Linked DNA regions of Gemmatirosa kalamazoonensis. Each later gene encodes a partner of the first gene's protein in a complex. Links are inferred from orthologs where the notes say so. Each region holds a gene or a part of one and is shown on either strand. Other genes may lie near its edges.

The links.
Region 2: the proteins of J421_RS15795 (region 1) and smc are in contact, whole or in part, in a crystal structure (PDB 3ZGX), measured with the Bacillus subtilis proteins. The link is inferred for Gemmatirosa kalamazoonensis from one-to-one orthologs.

What each region holds. Positions count from the first base shown.
Region 1 is NZ_CP007128.1:3,656,577-3,662,061, forward strand. What follows is about bases 1,720-4,631. They hold J421_RS15795 (segregation and condensation protein A), read left to right. Parts: upstream 1,720-2,731; coding sequence 2,732-3,532; downstream 3,533-4,631. Other genes in these bases: rpsT (30S ribosomal protein S20), read right to left, coding at 1,720-1,872; J421_RS32125 (site-2 protease family protein), read left to right, coding at 2,061-2,735; scpB (SMC-Scp complex subunit ScpB), read left to right, coding at 3,507-4,055; J421_RS32820 (hypothetical protein), read left to right, coding at 4,071-4,439. In the rest of the region: J421_RS15780 (dihydroorotase), read left to right, coding at 1-527; J421_RS15785 (hypothetical protein), read left to right, coding at 610-1,527; more of rpsT, read right to left, coding at 1,624-1,719; J421_RS32825 (pseudouridine synthase), read left to right, coding at 4,955-5,485. UniProt on the Bacillus subtilis protein: Participates in chromosomal partition during cell division. May act via the formation of a condensin-like complex containing Smc and ScpB that pull DNA away from mid-cell into both cell halves.
Region 2 is NZ_CP007128.1:3,414,351-3,421,006, forward strand. What follows is about bases 1,714-5,796. They hold smc (chromosome segregation protein SMC), read right to left. Parts: upstream 5,448-5,796; coding sequence 1,914-5,447; downstream 1,714-1,913. Other genes in these bases: J421_RS14755 (hypothetical protein), read right to left, coding at 1,714-1,911; J421_RS14765 (SPOR domain-containing protein), read right to left, coding at 5,453-5,796. Outside these bases: aroF (3-deoxy-7-phosphoheptulonate synthase), read right to left, coding at 1-63; J421_RS14750 (MBL fold metallo-hydrolase), read right to left, coding at 83-838; more of J421_RS14755, read right to left, coding at 844-1,713; more of J421_RS14765, read right to left, coding at 5,797-6,656. UniProt on the Bacillus subtilis protein: Required for chromosome condensation and partitioning.

The DNA of each region.
Region 1 (5,485 bases):
TCACCGCGGAGGTGTGCCCGCACCACCTGTCGCTGACCGACGAGGCGGTGGAGGGCTACGACACGAACGCGAAGATGAACCCGCCGCTGCGCACCGCGGAGGACGTGGAAGCGCTGCAGCAGGCGGTGCGCGACGGCACGATCGACGTCGTCGCGACGGACCACGCGCCGCACCACTACGACGAGAAGGAGCGCGAGTTCGCGGACGCGCCCAACGGCATCGTGGGGCTGGAGACGGCGCTCGCGGTGCTCGTCACGTGGCTCGTGCAGCCCGGGGTGATCGACTACGCGACGCTGGTGGAGAAGATGGCATGCGCACCGGCGCGCGTGTTCCATCTCCCGGGCGGGACGCTGCGGCGCGGGAGCCCCGGCGACGTGACCGTGTTCGACCCCGAGCGCGAGTGGGTGGTGGACCCGACGCGCTTCCGCACGAAGGGGCGCAACACGCCGTACGCCGGGCAGACGCTGCGCGGCCGCGCGGTGTGCACGATCGTCGACGGTCGTGTCGTACACCACATGGGCGCGTGACGTGGCGCACTGAGCGCGCGCGCCGCGCGCTATATTCCGCGTCCCACCGACGATACCGGCCGCCCGGCCGGGAGAGGCAGCGATGACCAACGCGATGACGGTGCCCGCGGACGAGATCCGCGGGCTGATCGAGGAACGGGAGCGCTACGAGGGCTGGCTCACGGCGCTCGAGGCGCGCCGTGGCGCGACGCCGGGGCACGTGTTCGATCGCGTGCGCGCCGACTACGACACGCGGCTGCAGGGCGTGCGCGATCGGCTCGCCGAGCACGTCGGCCCGCTGCAGGCGGCGGAGGCCGACCTCGCGCGGCGCTACGACGAGGTGTCGCGATCGCTCGGCGAGCGGCAGGACCAGCTCGCGGAGCTGGAGCTGCGCACGCTGGTGGGCGAGTTCGCGGCGGACGAGGGGGAGCGCCGCGTCCAGGAGGCGGCCGCCGCTGTGCGAGAACTGGATGGCGCGCGACGGAGCACCTCCGAGGAGCTGACCGAGCTGCGCGCGCTGCTGCAGCGGGCAGGTGGTTCGCCGAGCGGTCCGTCGCCCGAGGCGCCGGTCGCGCTGACGGGCGAGATCCGCGGCCCGGCGGCTCCGGCGCCCGACGCGGCCGCCCCCGCCGCGCCGGCCGCCGATCGCATGGCCGAGCGTGCGGCACCGAGCGGGCTCGCCGACGCGTTCGACGCCGCGGCCCGCGACGAGTTGGCGCCGCCGGCGGCGACGACCTCCCAGGCCGCGCAGACCGCGCCATCGACACCTGCCGCGGATCGCCGGGCGGCCGGGTGGCCGAGCGGGCAGCAGGTGGCCGGCGCGGCGGACGACGAGAGCTTCGTCGGCACGGGCCAGCGACTCGACGCGCTCGCGGCGTCGCTCGGCGGTGCGGTGGCGCCGCCGCCGGCGGCGTCGGGGGCGGGGCAGGAGCGCACGCTCCGCTGCCAGGACTGCGGCGAGATGAACTATCCGACCGAGTGGTACTGCGAGCGGTGCGGTGGCGAGCTGGCGGCCATGTGAGGCGGGCATGCGAGCGGAGAAAACGCGGCGGGGTCCCTCGATCGAGGGACCCCGCCGCGTTTCGTGACCCGGTGTCGTGGCGCTAGGCGCCGAGGCTCACTGCGCGCCGGCGGCCGTCTTGCGGGCGATCTGCGCCTTGTGGCGCGCCGCCTTGTTCTTGTGGATCAGGCCCTTGCGGGCGGCGCGGTCGAGCTGGCTGACCGCGTTCAGCTTGTCGGCATCGGACGCGCCGTCGGCGCGCCCCTTCTTGAGGGCGGTGCGGAGCGCCGAGCGCTGCGCACGGTTGCGCACCGCGGCGGCGCGCGACTTCCGCATGTTCTTCTTGGCGGACGCGATATTCGGCACTTGGGAGTTCTCCTGATGTGTTGGCGCGCGGGTCACGCGAGCCTCGAAGGCTACCGACCGAGGCGGTGCATGTCAAGGCAGGACAGGCAGTTGGCGCATCTCACCGGTTTGACCCGCGGGGGGCACCCTCGATAGGTTTCGCGCTCGCCGCCGCCGTCCGGCGCGGCCGGCACTCCCGGGGCTTCGTCTTGAACCTCACCGACCTCCTCATCGTCGCGCCCGTCCTGCTCTTCTCGATGGTGGCGCACGAGTACGCCCACGGCTACGCCGCGCTCCGGCAGGGCGATCCGACGGCGTACCAGCTCGGCCGGCTGACGTTCAACCCCGTGAAGCACATCGACCCGTTCATGACGATCATCCTCCCCGTCATGACGGCGCTGACGGGCGGGTTCATCTTCGGCGGGGCGAAGCCGGTGCCGGTGGACCCGCGCAATTACCGCAGCTATCGGCGGGGCGACATCATCGTGTCGCTGGCGGGGATCGCGACGAACCTCGTTCTCGCGGCGGTCTGCGCGGCACTCATCGTGCCCCTCGGCATGCTCGGCCGCGCGCTGCCCGCGGCGACGACGTCGCTCGCGATCCTGCAGGAGATGATGCGGGCCGGGGTGATGTTCAATCTCATCCTGGCGTTCTTCAACCTGCTGCCGATCCCGCCGCTCGACGGCTCGCACGTCGCGAAGTACCTGCTGCCGCCGGCGTGGGGGCTGCGATACGCGCAGCTCGGGCGCTTCGGGTTCCTCATCGTGCTCCTCTTCCTCACGGTGGGGCGCGGCGTGCTCGCGATCTGGATGGCGCCGGCCGGTGCGCTGAACGCGGTGGCGACCACGCTCGTGTCGCCGTACCTGCTGCCGAACCCGCTGTGAGCGACGACGAGCGCCTAACGTGGGGCGATGCCCCGGTCGTCGAGCCGCGCGACGCCCAGCCGCAGCAGGTCGTCCCGGGCACCGGCGCGTTCGTCGTGGAGCTGGCGCAGTTCTCCGGGCCGCTCGACCTGCTGCTCTCGCTGATCCGCGACGAGCAACTGGACGTCTACGACATCCCCATCGCGCGGGTGGCCCAGCAATTCCTCGCGCGCGTGAAGGAGCTCGGTCTCGACGAGGCGGCCGACTACCTCGAGATGGCCGCGCGACTGCTGCGCATCAAGGCGCAGCTCCTGCTGCCGCGCAGCGGCGACGAGGAGGCGTGGGAGGATCCGCGCGCGGAGCTCGTGCGGCGGCTGCTCGAGTACCAGCAGGTGCGCGAGGTCGTGGAGCACCTCGACCGACTCGGCGAGGATCGACGGCAGCGCTTCACGCGCGGATGGAACCCCGCCCTGGCCGCCATGCTGCCGACCGGCGCGCCTCCGCTCGCGCTCTCGCTCAGCGAGCTGCTGTCGGCGGTGGACCGCGTGCTGCGCACGGCGAAGGAGCCGACGATCCACGACGTCGTGCCGCGCGCGCTCGACGTGGCGAGCGCGATCGTGACCGTGCGGAGCGTGCTCGCGCTGCGTCGGCGCGCGCGGTGGACGGACGTCGTCGGCGCCGACGCGGAGCCGTGGCAGATCCTCAGCGTGCTGCTCGCGCTGCTCGAGATGGCGAAGCTCGGTGAGCTGCGCCTCGAACAATCACGACCCTTTGCCGTGGTGGAGATCGCGAGTGACGTCGCTGGCGAAGCTGCTTGAGGCCGCGCTGTTCGCAAGCACGCGCCCGGTGCCGTACGACGAGCTCCGGGCGCTCGACGCGTCGGCCGACGACGGGGCGCTGGAGGCCGCGCTCGAGGAGCTGCGGCAGCACTACGACGACCCGGACGACGGGCACGCGTTCGAGCTCGTGGAGCAGGGCGGCGGCTGGCAGCTGCTCACGCGGCCCGAGTTCACGGAGGCGATCGAGCGCGCGCAGCTCGCGCAACGGCCGCAGCGCCTGTCGGCCGCGTCGCTCGAGACGCTGGCGATCATCGCGTACCGGCAGCCGATCGGGCGTGCCGAGATCGAGGAGATCCGCGGCGTGTCGGTCGGCGGCGTGCTGAAGATGCTGCTCGAGCGCGGGCTCGTGGACGTCGTGGGTCGCTCCGAGGGGCTCGGGCGGCCCCTGCTCTACGGCACGACGCCGTTGTTCCTCGAGCAGTTCGCGCTGCGCCACCTCGACGAGCTGCCGCGGGCCGACGAGCTGGCGGTGGCGTTGCGCACGGAGCCGAAGCCGGTATGAGAGAACGTCCGACGGGTGGGGGCGGCCGCGACGATCGCGCGGCACGCGACGAGCGGCCGGCGCGGCCGGCGCGGCTGGCGCGCGGCGGCAGCGATCGCGTTAGGCGGAGCGACGACGAGGAAGATCGCGACGTGCGTCCGCCGCGAGGCCGCGGTGGAGACGTTAGGCACGGTGCGCCGGCGCGTGGGGCGCCGGCACGCGGCGGGCCGCCGCGCCAGCGCGACGAGCGGCCCCGGCGCGACGCGCGAGGCGACGCGCGTCGCGAGGGACCGCAGGGGCCGCGCGGACCTCGTTCGTTCGGTGCGCGCGACGCCGGCGAATCGCGCGAGCGGTTCGGGAGCGAGCGCGCGCCGCGCGAGCGTCCGCGGCGCGAGGGGGCGGTGAGAGAGCGACCGGGCGGACAGCGGCCGGGCGGACAGCGGCCGGGCGGACAGCGACCCGTCAGAGAGCGACCGTTCGGGGAGCGTCCAGTGCGCGAGCGATCGTTCGGGGAGCGTCTACCGCGCGAGCGATCGTTCGGGGAGCGACCGACGCGCGAGCGATCGTTCGAGGAGCGGTCGTCGCGCGAGCGACCGTCCCGCGAGCGACCGGCTCGCGAGCGACCGGCTCGCGAGCGACCCGCGCGCCCGCGGCCGTCGGGGGAGCGTCCGCCGCGTGAGCTCACGGCGCGCGAGCGTCCCACCCGCGACCACTCCGCGGGCGAACGTGCGACACCCGCACGCCCAGCCCGGGATCGTCCGACCCGTGAGCGTCCGACCCGTGAGCGTCCGACGCGTGAGCGTCCCGCGCGAGAGCGTCCCGGGCGCGAGCGTCCCGCGCAGGAGCGTCCGGCGCGCCGTGCGGCGCCCGCGGCGCCGCCTCCGCGCCTGGAGCCCGGCCGCCCCGCGGCGCGCGGGCCGATGCGCATCCAGCGCGCGCTCGCGCGAGCCGGCGTGTCGTCGCGCCGTGAGGCCGAGGCGCTCGTCGCGGCCGGACGCGTGCACGTGAACGGGACGCCCGCGACGACGGGGCAGGTGATCGACCCGGCGCGAGACCACGTCACGCTCGACGGGAAGCCTGTCGCGGCGCCGGTCGCCGCGCAGTGGCTCGTGCTGAACAAGCCGACCGGCGTGCTCACCACGCGGAAGGACCCCGAGGGCCGGCCGACGGTGTTCGAGCTCGTCCCCGACTGGCCGGGGCTCACCTACGTCGGTCGCCTCGACTTCATGACCGAGGGCGTGCTGCTCCTCACCACCGACGGCGACGCCGCGCACCGCCTCACGCATCCGAGCTCCGAGGTGGAGCGCACGTACGTGGCGCTCGTGCGCGGCAACGCTCCCGAAGCGGTCCGCATGGCGCGGCGCGGCATCGAGCTCGAGGACGGGCTCGTGCGGCCGGTGCACGTCGACGCGCGCCCCGCCGGCGCGCGCCGGTGGGAGTTCGAGATCACG
Region 2 (6,656 bases), 240 kb from region 1 along the record:
GATCGCGTCGCACACCGCCTCGATCTGCTCGGGCGTGGCGCCGCTCTGCATCACCACCAGCATGACGTCTCCTCGTAGTCGCTCAGATGTCCGTGCTCCAGCCGTCGTGCGCGAGCTCCACCGAGCCATCCCACTGTCGCGCGACGAGCGATCGAATGTCCACGCGCTCGACGGGTGGATAGAAGTGCGTGAGCACCAGCCGCCGAGGCTGCGCCGTCGCGGCGAGCCGCGCCACGCGCTCCGGCGTGAGGTGCGTGGGTACCGCCATCTCCTCGGGCAGCGAGCACTCCGCGAGCAGCAGGTCGCATCCGTGCGACCACGCGCCGAGCGCGTCGTCCGCCGCGGTGTCGCCCGTGTAGACGAGGCGGCGCCCCGCGTGCTCGACGGAATATGCCACGCTCTCGTCGGTGTGCGGTACCTTCTGCGACCGGAGCGTGACGTCGCCGAGCGCGATGGTGCCGCCGGCCGCGAGCTCCTCCACGACCACCGGGTAGCCCGGCGCGAGCAGCTTGTCCCACAGCGCCGCGGCGATTCGCTCGAGCAGCGCGCGCGTGCCCGGCGGCCCGATCACCGTGATCGGCGCCGAGCGGGCAGGGAGCTGTCCCCACCGCCATGCGACGAACAGCGTCGCGACGTCGCTCACGTGGTCGGCGTCGAAGTGCGTGAGCGCGAGATGCGTGATCCCCGACCAGTCGGCACCGACGCCCGCCATGCGGTGCACGACACCGCTGCCGCAGTCGAGCAGCAGCTTCGTGCCGCCCGCCTCCACGAGATGGCCGGCGTTCACCCGGCGCGCGTCGGGCGCCGCGGCGCCGGTGCCGATGGTCGTTAGGCGCATGCGCGTCAGGGCGGGCCGCGGAACAGCACCTTGCGGATGCGCGTCACCCCGTCGCCCCTGAAGCGCACGAGGTAGACGCCCTCCGGCGCGTACACGCCGCGGTCGTCGGTGCCGTCCCACTCGAAGTGCGGGTCGCACCCCTCGTTCGTCTCGGTGCGGCCGCGCCCGTAGCGGCCCGGGGGCAGCGTGCCGTTCACGTCCGCGTTAGGCACCAGCCGTCGCACGTGCAGGCCGCGCAGGTCGAACACGTCGAGCTCCACGGTCGACGCGTTCTTCAGGTCGAACCAGATGCACGTGCCCGGGCGGGTGATGCCCGGGAACGGACTCGGGAACGGCGGCGACATGTCCGTCGTCGCGACCGTCTGCATCGGGTCCTCGATGAAGAACGTGCGTGCCGCGGCGATCGTGGACTGGCCCGAGCGGGCCAGCGTGGCCTGCACGCTCCACGTGTACACCGCGTTCAGCTCGAGATCGACCTTCGGCACGAAGCTCGTGTCCGAGCCCACGTTCGTGAAGGAGCTGATCTGACCGAGGTTCGTGATGGTGATCGTGTAGTTCCACGGCCCCGGCGGCTCGTTCACCTGCGGGCTGTGCCAGACGAAGCGCGGCGTGCGCGTGCGCACCGGCTGACCGACGACGGTCGGCGGCGTGATGAGCGTCAGCCAGAACGGTGTGAGCTTCGGGCCGGTGATCGGCGACGCGAAGTTGAGGCCCGTCGTCGGGTCGGTGACGATCGCACGCGCGAAGATGCGCACGTTCTCCGGCAGCGCGCGCGTAGGGGAGACCGTGACGGCGCCGCCCCGCGCGAGCACCGTCGTGTCGAGCACGAACGGCCCGGTGAAGCGGAACGAGGTGTCGAGCTGGAACCGCGTCGGCACCAGGTCGCCGGCGCCGAAGCCGGTCGCGCTGACGACGAACGTCGGCGTCACGGAGCGCAGCGTGTCCTCGGGCGGCGGGGTGACGGTCACCACGGTGGTGCCCTGCGCGGCGAGCCACGCGGGACCCACCGCGAGCGTGAGCGCGCACACCATCCCCACGCCGCGCCGGACCGCGCGGCCCGTCGTCGAGCGCACGATCACGCCGACGCGGCCACGGCCTCGCTGCTCTCCTCCGCGTCCGCCCGTGGAGCGCCGTCGCCCTTGCCGTCGGCGTCCACCTGCTGCCCGCGCAGCCGCACGCTCACCAGCGACGACACCCCGGGCTCCTGCATGGTGACGCCGTAGACTGCGTCCGCAGCCTCCGTCGTCGTGCGCGGGTTGTGCGTGATGATGATGAACTGCGTCTTCGACTTGAACTGGTTCAGCATGCGCACGAAGCGGCCGATGTTCTGGTCGTCGAGCGGCGCGTCCACCTCGTCGAGCAGGCAGAACGGGCTCGGCTTCGTGAGGAAGATGCCGAACAGCAGCGACAGCGCCACCAGTGCGCGCTCTCCACTGGACAGGAGATGAATGCGCTGCGTGCGCTTGCCCCTGGGGCTCGCGTGGATCTCGATGTCGCAGTCGAGTGGACGCTGCGGATCCTCGAGCCGGATGTCGCACTCGCCGCCGCCGAACAGCGTCATGAAGATCTGACGGAAGTTCTCGCGCACCTGTGCGAACGTGGCGAGGAACAGCTCGCGCGCCGTCGTGTCGATCTCGCGGATCGCCTGCTGCAGCGCGGCCTTCGCCTGGGACAGGTCGTCGCGCTGCGCGGAGAGGAAGTCGAACCGCCGTACCTCCTCCTCGTGCTCCTCGATGGCGAGCGGGTTCACGACGCCGAGCTGCTCGAGCTGACGGCGCAGCTCCTCGGCCTCCTCGCGCAGCCCGGTGGCCTCGTCCTCGAGCGGCTCGAACGACGACAGCAGCTCGTCGAGCGGCCGCCGCCACTCGGCCTCCAGTCGCTCGCGCAGCGCCTCGCGCCGACCAGCGAGCTGCGTGTGCCGCAGCGCCGCGGTGTGCAGCTCCTCGGCGAGCGCCGCGTTCGCGCGACGCACGTCGTCGAGTGCGTGCTCGGCGGCGGTGAGCGCCTCGTCGGCGCTCGCGACCTCCTGCTCGGCGTCGGCGAGCCGCTGCTCGATGTCGCCCAACGCGGCCTCGCGCGACTCGAGGTCCATCCGCCACGCGCCCATCTGATCGGCGAGCTGGCTGTCGGCCTCGGAGAGCGTGCTCAGCTCGCGGTGCAGCGCCTCGAGCCGCTGCGCCGCGGTCGTCAGCTCCTGCGCGAGCCGGCGCTCGCGGTCCTGCGCGACCTGCATGCGCGCCTGGGCCTGCGCCTGCTCCACCTGCCACACCGTGCGCTCCTCGCGCGCGGTCTCCAGCGCGTGCTCGCTCTCGGCGAGCTGCGCGCGCGCGTCGGCGGCCTCGCGCTCGCGCGTGTCCGCCTGCTCCACGGCGATGCGTGCGCGCTCGTCGAGCGCGGCGAGCCGCTCGGCGAGCTCCTCGTCGCGGCGCACGAGGCGCGCGTCGAGCTGCTGCGCATCGGCGAGCTCACGCTCGGCGCGCGCGCGGCGCCGCTCGAGCTCCGCGCGCAGGTCGTCGGCACGCCGCGCTTCCTGCTGCGCGACCGTCGTCGCTTCCGCCGCGACCACCTGCGCGCGATCGGCCTCGGACACCGCGGTACGCGCGGCTTCGAGCTGTTGCACTGCCTCGTTGCGCCGTGCGTCGGTCCGTTCCAGCTCCGCGCGCAGCTCGGTGATCTCCGCGCGCCGGCGCAGCGGACCGGGCCCGCCGGTCTGACCCGGCAGCAGCATCGCGCCGCGCGCGTCCACGAACGCCGTGCCGTCGCCGAGCGTGCGCACACCGCCTAACAGCGCGCGCACCCACGTCCCCGCTGCCTCGGCCGCGCCGACCTGCTCGGCGAGGCCGCCCTCCGGCGCCGGCGGGATGGCATCGGCCGGCAGCAGCAGCAGCGGGCCCAGGTTCGCCGCCGAGTGCCAGTCGCGCACCGCGTCGGCGACATCGGTGTCGCGCACCACCACGGCGTGCACCGTCGCGCCGAGGTAGCGCTCCACGAGCGCCGCCGTCGTGGCGTCGGCGGTGATGAAGTCGGAGAGCGGACCGAGGATCGCCGCCTCGCCGAAGCGCGAGCGCTCCTTCAGCAGCCGCGCCGCCGCGGGCGCGAGTCCGACGCGGTCGCGCTCCAGCGCCTCCAGCCCGTTCACCTTGCCCTGCAGCGATGCGCGCGACTCGTCCACCTTCGCGACGTCCGCGCGCGCCGCGGCCTCGCGCTCGCGCGCCTGCCGCACGAGCTGCCGCGCCTCGTCGAGCGCCGCCTGCGCCTCCTCGGCCTGCGCGCGCGCCGCGTCGGCCGCCTGCGCGGCCTCGCCCAGCTCGCGGCTCGCGAGCGCGTGACGATCCTGCAGCTGCGCGAGATCCGCTTCCAGCGCCTCGCGCCGCTGACGCACCTCGGTCTGCTCGCGGCTCGTCGCCTCGCGGTCGATCTCGAGTCGGCGCGCCTGCTCACGCAGCTCGCGCGCCGAGCGCTCCGCCTGCTCGAGCTGCTGCCGCGCGCTCGCGACCACGCGGCGCGTCTCCTCCTCGAGCGCGGTGCGCTGCGCGAGCTCCTCGATCGCGACGCGCAGCGCCTCCTCGGTCTGCCGCCGCTCGTCGATCGCGCGCTCGCGCTCGGCCTGCATCCGCTCGCCTAACGCCTCGCCCTCGCGGCGCTCCTCCTCCGCGCGCGACCGGCGCGACGACGCGTTGCGATGGCGCTCCTCGGCGACGGCGATCTCGCCGCGCAGCGTGAGCACGTCCTCCCGCTGCGCGGCGGCGATGCGCGCCAGCTCGCCGCGGCTCGCTTCCGCCGAGCCGCGGCGCTGGTGCGCCTGCTCGCGCTCGCGCTCCGCCTCGCCGAGTCGTGCCTCCGCCTGCGGATTCGCCTGCTGCAGCTCGGCGAGCCGCGCGTCGAGCCGCGCGAGCTCGTCGCGCCACTCCTCCATCTCGCGGCCCGCGAGCGTGAGCTCGACGTTGAACCGCCGCGCCGTCAGCTCGGCGTGCCGCTCCGCCCGCCGTCGCTGCCGGGCGAGCGCGCGCACCTGCTGGCCCACCTCGTTGATGAGATCGTCGAGGCGCGACAGGTCGACCGTCGTCTCCTCGAGCCGTCGCTCGGCGGAGCGACGCCGGTCGCGGTACAGGCCGACGCCCGCCGCCTCCTCGAACAGCTCGCGCCGGTCGTCGGGGCGGTCCGAGAGCAGCGCGTCGATCATCTTGCTCTCGATGACGACGCCCGAGTCGGCGCCGAGCCCCGTGCCGCGCACGAGATCCTGGATGTCGCGCAGGCGACAGGGCGCGCGATTCAGGAAGTACTCGCTGTCGCCCGAGCGCGACAGCCGCCGCGTGATGACGACCTCTTTGAACGGCACGGGCAGCGTGCCGTCCGCGTTGTCGAAGTGAAGCGACACCTCGGCGACGTTCACCGGCTTGCGCGCCGAGGAGCCCTGGAAGATGACCTCGGTCATCGAGCCCCCGCGCAGCATGCGCGCGCGCTGCTCGCCGAGCACCCACCGGATGGAGTCGCTGACGTTCGACTTGCCGCAGCCGTTAGGCCCCACGATCGCCGTGGCCCCGCGGTCGAACACGAGGTTCGTGTGGTCGGCGAACGACTTGAAGCCGTGGAGCTCGAGCTTGGTCAACCGCACTACAGACTTCTCCCGGTTCGGTAGACGAGCGTCGGGACGACGCCCGCGGCTTGAAGTGCGCGGGCGAGCCACGCGGCCTGCTCCGGCCGCTCGAAGGCGCCGGCGTACAGCGCCACGGTGCCGTCGCCGCGCGACAGCGGATAGACGGGAACGTTCTTGCGCGCGAGCGCCTGCACGCGCGCCGGCGCGTCCTGCGCGGGGACGTGGTCGGCCACGAGCAGGGCGTACGGCGCGCGCACCGACATCCCGGATCCCTCGCCCAGCACACCGCGCTGGCGCAGCGCGCCTAACAGCGAGTCGGCGCCGGCCTTCGTCGCGAACGCGCCGACGAACAGTCGGTACCACGGCGCGCCGTCGTCCAGCACCGGCGTGAGCGCGGTCGCGGACAGCGTCGCCATCGTGCGCGGGTCGAGCAACGCGCCTTCGGGCGTGTTGGACGCCGCCACCATCACGGAGTACGTCACCGCGCTCGACGAGTCCGCGGGGTTCGCGACGACGAGCGCCGGCAGCGGACCGTTAGGCGCCGGCGCGGCCGAGTCCGCGCGCGTCGTGTCGCGCCGAGCGGCTGCCGAGCGCGCGGAGTCGGCGCGCACCGGCACGTCGCCGTGCACCGACGTGGAGCGCGACCACAGCCAAACGCTCAATGCGCCCGCGAGCACGACGGCGAGCAGCGCGTACACCGCCCAACGGCGCCACGCCGGATCGCCGGCCGGCGCGGTGGGCGCGGGCTCGGGCCGCGCGGCCGACGCCGTCGGCTCCGTCGTCGACGTGCGCACCGGACGGCGGCGCGTCGGCGCGATCACTGCGAGCGGCGGCGGCGCGTCGGCGAGGGCGCCCGATGCGTCGCCCACCACCACGCTGCCGTCGACCATCGTCGCGAGCGTGTCGAGCCCCGGCGTGTCGGCGTGCGCGACGAGGAGGAGCAGGGCACCGACCTCGCGGAAGCCGCTCGCGAGCCGCCGCCACCGATCGCTCGTGAACACCTCCTCGACCGCGACAGCCTCGCTGCCGCTCGGGAGCACGAACAGGTTGCCGGTCGCGTCGGCCGGATGCGCGATCTTGTTGAGCGACACGCCGTACAGGAAGCTGTCGGAGATCCCGTGCGGGTCGCTCTCCGGGTCGACGAGCGCCTGCAGCGGCGCCAACTCGCCGACGAGATCCGCGATCGCGACGCGACGCCGATCGGCCTGCGCGCGCGCCATG